3 regions of the Lysinibacillus sp. F12 genome follow, and region 3 is predicted to be linked to each of the others. Evidence: predicted binding sites of a transcription regulator. Region 3 holds the regulator's gene; each other region holds the start of a gene.
The links. Region 3 encodes LexA, which represses DNA repair genes until DNA is damaged. Its sites were predicted from a motif close to CGAACATATGTTCG; they were not measured.

Region 1: uvrB (excinuclease ABC subunit UvrB) is a predicted target of LexA. The motif match lies at 954-967, and genes of this name have one in related genera.
Region 2: parE (DNA topoisomerase IV subunit B) is a predicted target of LexA. The motif match lies at 1,374-1,387, and genes of this name have one in related genera.

Annotation. Positions count from the first base shown of each region.
Region 1 is NZ_JBYMLP010000001.1:1,367,787-1,369,996, reverse strand. It holds gene AC3CH7_RS06820 (competence protein ComK) at 1-229, opposite strand, end outside; gene AC3CH7_RS06815 (IDEAL domain-containing protein) at 456-704, shown strand; gene uvrB (excinuclease ABC subunit UvrB) at 1,041-2,210, shown strand, end outside.
Region 2 is NZ_JBYMLP010000002.1:279,796-282,005, forward strand. It holds gene parE (DNA topoisomerase IV subunit B) at 1-1,353, opposite strand, end outside; gene plsY (glycerol-3-phosphate 1-O-acyltransferase PlsY) at 1,891-2,210, shown strand, end outside.
Region 3 is NZ_JBYMLP010000001.1:856,203-858,412, reverse strand. It holds gene AC3CH7_RS04445 (prepilin peptidase) at 1-38, shown strand, start outside; gene AC3CH7_RS04440 (gamma-glutamyl-gamma-aminobutyrate hydrolase family protein) at 73-795, shown strand; gene lexA (transcriptional repressor LexA) at 899-1,516, opposite strand; gene yneA (cell division suppressor protein YneA) at 1,683-1,997, shown strand; gene AC3CH7_RS04425 (YneB family resolvase-like protein) at 1,994-2,210, shown strand, end outside.

The DNA of each region.
Region 1 (2,210 bases), 510 kb from region 3:
GTAGCTTATGTTGATTACCAAAAAAACGTTTAGCAGATTGCTTGGCAGCTTCATAGGTGGAGCCTAATGATATACAGGATTTTCTTAGTACATGCATCGGTTTCCGAGTAACAATTAGCTCATTATGTTTGTCAATAACATGAGTAAAAATTTTAGCGTCATGCTGAATAGGTTGTAGCAAGTAAGTGTTAAAGGAAATTAAATAGCCATTAACAAATTTGGTAGTCATAGTGAAAGTGCCTCCCTTTTCTATTGATAATCGTAGTGTAGTACATAATATGAATTTCAAAAAATATACAAAATAATGGAACAAGGCTTATAAATGAATGAAATGCTTAGAGAGTTTGCTTTAAACTTCACGAGTTTAGTAGCTAATTCAAGTTATTTTCAAATCGTAAGCATTGCTTTTTAATTTCAATTTTCATATAATTTAGAAAAGGATCGGGGTGAGATCGTTGGATAAATATTATTCGTACACAGATTTTCTAAAAGCCGTTGGTCATTCAAAAAAAGTTGATGAGGCAGAGAGATTATTAAACGAGATTTATTTAGATTTATTTTTAAATCGTATCCAGCGTATGCATCGACAAGAGCAGCTCATAGTTCTGATAGATAGAGCGCTCGATGATAAAGATGAAAACGCATTTTATCAATACGCAACCGAACTAAACTCCTTGCATCAAACAGAAGATGAATCATACTAATTATTCCGCTCTCCGCGTCTATGGAGAGCGGGATTTTTGTTTTTGGAAATGATAGAGTGGGTGGGATCCAATACACTCAATTTATGAAAAGTGTTGCACTAAAAATGAGAAATGAGAAACGAGAAATTGCGACTACCATTCTATAATTGACTAATGAATAGATAAAGCTTGAAAACCTGTTGAAACGGCTATGATGAAAGTAGAAGGTTGATGGGCCATCTTCCATTTTAGGGATAGAAAAAAATTTTACAAACATTCGTTCGTTAAATGTTCGATATTTTAATATTGCTATGCTAAAATATATGTACAAATTGGAAAGAAAGGACGGGGACAGGTGTGCAAACTTTTGATTTACAAGCGCCATATCAGCCTAATGGGGACCAGCCACAGGCAATTGCGGAATTAGTGGAGGGTGTGAAGGCAGGCAAGCGTCATCAAACGTTATTAGGTGCTACAGGAACTGGAAAAACGTTTACGATTTCTAATGTCATCCAGCAGGTTAAAAAACCGACACTCATTATGGCACACAATAAAACATTGGCGGGCCAATTATATAGTGAGTTCAAAGAGTTCTTTCCAAATAACGCTGTAGAATATTTTGTTAGTTACTATGATTACTACCAACCAGAAGCCTATGTACCGCAGACAGATACTTATATAGAAAAGGATTCTAGCATTAACGATGAAATTGATAAGCTGCGCCACTCTGCAACTTCGGCATTATTTGAGCGTGATGATGTCATTATTATTGCATCTGTATCCTGTATTTACGGTCTTGGTTCTCCAGAAGAATATCGTGAAATGGTTGTATCGATTCGTACAGGTATGGAAATTGAACGTAATCAGTTACTGCGCAAACTTGTAGATGTTCAATATGAGCGCAATGATGTTAGTTTTACACGTGGAACGTTTCGGGTACGAGGAGATGTAGTTGAAATTTTCCCAGCCTCACGTGATGAACATTGTATTCGTGTCGAATTTTTTGGGGATGAAATTGATCGTATCCGTGAAGTAGATGCTTTAACTGGAGAAATATTATCAGATCGAGAGCATGTTGCTATTTTTCCAGCATCCCACTTCGTTACACGAGAAGAAAAAATGCGAAAAGCAATTGAAAATATCGAAAAAGAATTAGAAGATCGTTTGGCATTATTGCGTGCCGAGGATAAATTGTTGGAGGCTCAACGTCTAGAGCAACGAACGCGTTATGATTTAGAAATGATGCGTGAAATGGGCTTTTGTTCGGGGATTGAGAACTATTCCCGTCACTTAACTTTACGTGAAGCAGGTGCTACTCCTTATACTTTGCTTGATTATTTCCCTGAGGACTTTTTACTTGTAGTAGATGAAAGTCACGTAACTCTCCCACAGGTACGAGGGATGTATAACGGTGACCAAGCACGTAAAGGGGTACTGGTAGAACATGGTTTCCGCTTACCATCTGCTCTAGATAACCGTCCATTGCGTTTTGAAGAATACGAAGCTCGAGTACATCAAGCTATTTAT
Region 2 (2,210 bases), on a different contig from region 3:
TAATATCGCCTGGAATGTTCGATCACGACCTTGTTTTGCAGAACCACCCGCTGAATCACCCTCGACTAAATATAATTCATTTTTCGCCGCATTACGTGACTGTGCAGGCGTTAATTTCCCAGACAGAATCGTACTACCCTTTTTGTTTTTCTTACCATTTCGTGCATCCTCACGGGCTTTACGAGCCGCCTCACGCACTTGCTGCGCACGAATCGCTTTACGCACAAGAGACGCTGACAATTCAGCATTTTCCTCTAGCACATATAAAATTTGCTCAGACACCACACTATCTACCGCTGAACGAGCCTCACTCGTACCAAGCTTGCCCTTTGTTTGTCCTTCAAATTGTAATAAGTGCTCTGGAATACGAACAGATACGATAGCCGCTAAGCCCTCTCGAATATCCGTTCCTTCTAAGTTTTTGTCCTTGTCCTTTAATAAGCCAATTTTTCTTGCGTATTCATTAAAGACACGCGTCAAGGCTGCTTTTGCACCGGTTTCATGTGTACCGCCATCTCGTGTACGTACATTATTGACAAACGATAAAATCGTTTCAGAATAACCATCATTATATTGGAAGGCAAACTCTACTTCAATATCGTCTTGAATACCCTCAACATATTTCACAGGATGAAGAACATCCTTCTCTTCATTCAAATACGCAACGAAAGCTTCAATGCCGTTCTCATAAAAGAACACATCATTTTTGCCTTCCTCGCGCTCATCGATTAATTCAATTTTTAAGCCCTTTAATAAAAAAGCCGACTCACGTAAACGTTCTGCTAAAGTATCATAATTAAATTTTGTGACAGAGAAGATTGTTTCATCAGGTAGGAAATGAACAAGCGTTCCTGTTTGTTTTGTTTGACCAATTTCTTCAAGTGTTGTCACTGGATGTCCACCATGCTCGAAGCGCTGGCGATATTTTTTCCCATCACGATGGATGGTTACTTCTAAAAAAGTTGATAGCGCATTCACAACAGAAGAACCTACACCGTGCAAACCGCCACTTGTTTTATAACCACCTTGTCCAAACTTACCACCTGCGTGTAGGACGGTAAAAATAATTTCAGGAGTAGGTTTACCCATCTTATGCATACCAGTTGGCATTCCACGGCCGAAATCGCGTACGCTAATACTCTGGTCTTTGTGAATCTTGACAATAATATGAGATCCAAAGCCAGCCAATGCTTCATCCACCGCATTATCTACGATTTCATACACAAGGTGATGAAGTCCACGGCCATCTGTCGAACCGATATACATGCCTGGTCGTTTGCGCACCGCTTCTAATCCTTCTAATACTTGTATAGCGTCATCATTATAGACGCTAGGTGACTGTTTATTCGTCAACAAAATTCCCCTCCAAAAAACAAACACATGTTCTATTTATGTTCTCATCCTAATAATAATAGCATTTCCTGTCAATAGTTAGCGACAGGTCCAATTAAATTTTTAAAAATTGCTCACAGTTTTAATAAACATTTCAATAGTAAACATCTTCAACAGTTGCTTAAAATTGGAATTTAAGCAAGACAGACAACCACTAGTATCCGTAAACACCTGACGCATCGTAGCTTATTTAGTTGCAAAATAGTGTTTCTGCGTCATTCCATGTAAATGAATAAAGTTAGACTTCTATTCTACCAAAGGAATGAACGATTGACAAAATTGCCATTTTGCCTAAATTTTAAGAAAGACTTTTTTCGTGCCTTCATCAATCATGTCTAAAAGCCTATCTCCAACTTACATTTAGTTTCTTTTGTATTGAATTCAAGACTCCTTAGGAATTCTCCTTCATAACATTGTAGATTAGCAAGAAAAAGTGTAAAATACTTGTTACAAACTATTAGTACCAAGTGATGGACTATGAATGAAAGGAGTCCAACTATGATCAATGGACTTATTATTTTATGTGCTTATCTAATCGGCTCTATACCTTCAGGGCTATGGATAGGTAAAATTTTTTATAATACCGATATCCGAGAACACGGAAGCGGTAATCTAGGAGCAACGAATACATTTCGAACATTAGGAAAAAAGGCCGGTATTGTTGTGACTGTGATGGATGTTCTAAAAGGGACTGCCGCTGTCTTACTAGCTGCACTTCCCATATTCTCAGACAGTTCTATTCATCCCTTAATCCTAGGTCTTGTTGCAGTGATTGGTCATATGTTTCCGATTTTCGCCAATTTCCGTGGTGGAAAAGC
Region 3 (2,210 bases):
GAGATTCGTTCATCAAGTGGTACTTAGGTTTTTGGTAAGTATTTAATCTTCAATTTTGTGGAGGGGAATCAAGTGAAGCCGATTATTGGAATTACAGCTTTTGTAGAAGATGATTTATCAGCTCATTTAAATGCTGCTTACAGCAAAAGTATTATTGAGGCGGGCGGTATCCCCCTCATTATTCCGTTAGGGGTTGAGGAAGATGCTGCACAAATTTTAGCCCTTACGGATGGCTTATTGCTATCGGGAGGCTATGATGTACATCCTTTTTTATTTGGAGTGGACCCTTCACCAAAGTTAGGTAAAATTCATCCAGCTAGAGATGCCGTAGAATTAGCATTAATTGAGGCTGCATTTTTACGAAAAATGCCTATTTTCGGTATTTGTCGGGGTATCCAAATATTAAATGTTGCATTAGGCGGGACGTTATATCAGGACATTGATAGTGACCATTATAGTACAAAGCTTATTAAACATATGCAACAGGCCGGTAGATCAGTAGCAACGCATTATGTACAAATTATTGCGGAGAATTTATTAGCCACTATTCTGGAACAAGAGAAAATTGCCGTCAATTCTTTTCATCATCAATCAGTGAATGTACTAGCGGAGAATTTAAAAGTTGCAGCGAAATCAAGTGATGGCATTATTGAAGCAGTGGTACATGAGGAATTACCATTCTGCTTGGCTGTCCAGTGGCACCCAGAGGAATTAGCTATAGCAGGAGATCCGCATGCACAAAAGCTATTTGCAGCGTTTATTGAAGCGAGCATAAAATTTAAAAAAGAGGCTTAAAAGGCCGTTGTCAAAAGAATCCAATAGTTTATGGATTCTTTTTTTGCGTAAAAAAGAGGATTTATGCTCAGTGAAGGAACACAATCCTCAAACCCTCATTTAATTAATGTACACGGCGATACAGACCAACAACTTGTCCCAAAATGGATACTTGATCGACGATAATCGGTTCCATTGATGAATTTTCAGGCTGTAAACGGAAATGGTTTTTTTCCTTAAAGAATCGTTTTACAGTAGCTTCATCTTCAGCTGTCATGGCTACAACAATGTCTCCATTATTAGCCGTTGATTTTTGCTTCACAATCACTAAATCACCATCTAAAATTCCTGCTTCAATCATCGATTCACCCATAATTTCTAGCATGAATAACTGATCCTCACTCGTGCCATATGTATCAGGCAGTGGGAAATACTCTTCAATATTTTCGATAGCTGTAATAGGAGAACCTGCTGTAACCTTCCCTACAAGTGGTACATGGATGACGTGTTGCTTTTGGATGGATTCTTCAGGTTCAAGAATTTCAATAGCACGTGGTTTTGTTGGATCTCGACGAATAAAACCCTTTTGTTCTAATCGAGCCAAATGACCATGAACAGTTGAACTTGAAGCAAGTCCAACAGCTTCCCCGATTTCACGGACTGATGGCGGATACCCTTTAGCTCGTACCTCGTCTTTAATGAACGCTAAAATGTCCTCTTGTCTTTTCGATACTTTTTTCATGATTGCTCACCTCTTTTTTCTAATATCATTCTTCTTATTTGATAGTATAACAGAATGCGAACACGTATGCAAACATAGGTTCGAAAAGTGTTTGACAAAAACGTTTGTTCGCTTTATTATGAGAACATATATTCCGAACAAACATTCTAGAAAAGAGGTTATAATGATGAAATGGTTAAAGAAAAATACACATATCACTATATTATTAGGTGCTTGTTTACTCTTCGCAAGTTACCTTTACATCACTGATCCGGGGGATGTTAATTACGCTGAAATTCAAATTGAACATGGGGATAGCTTGTGGTCGTTAGCCGAACAATACCGTGGTAAAATGAGTAAAGAAGATTGGATTAAACTTGTCAAATCAGAAAATGAGTTAGCAGATATTAAAATCGTGGCGGGTAAATCTCTAGTCATTCCAGTTTTGAGTGATCAAGCCAGTCCCATCAAAACCATTGAAATTGCGAGAAACGAACAATGAAAAATAATCAAATGACGGCTGTTGTCTATTGCCGGGTAAGTACTGAAAAAGAAACGCAAAGCTCCTCGTTAGAGCGCCAACAAGAAGAATTAGTGCGCTGTGCTAAAGAGCAAGGCTATGAAGTAAAGGGTGTTTTTAAAGATAAGCATAGCGGTTATGATGTTGAACGCGAAGGCTTACTTGAAATGCTTGATTTTATAAAAGAGAAGGAAG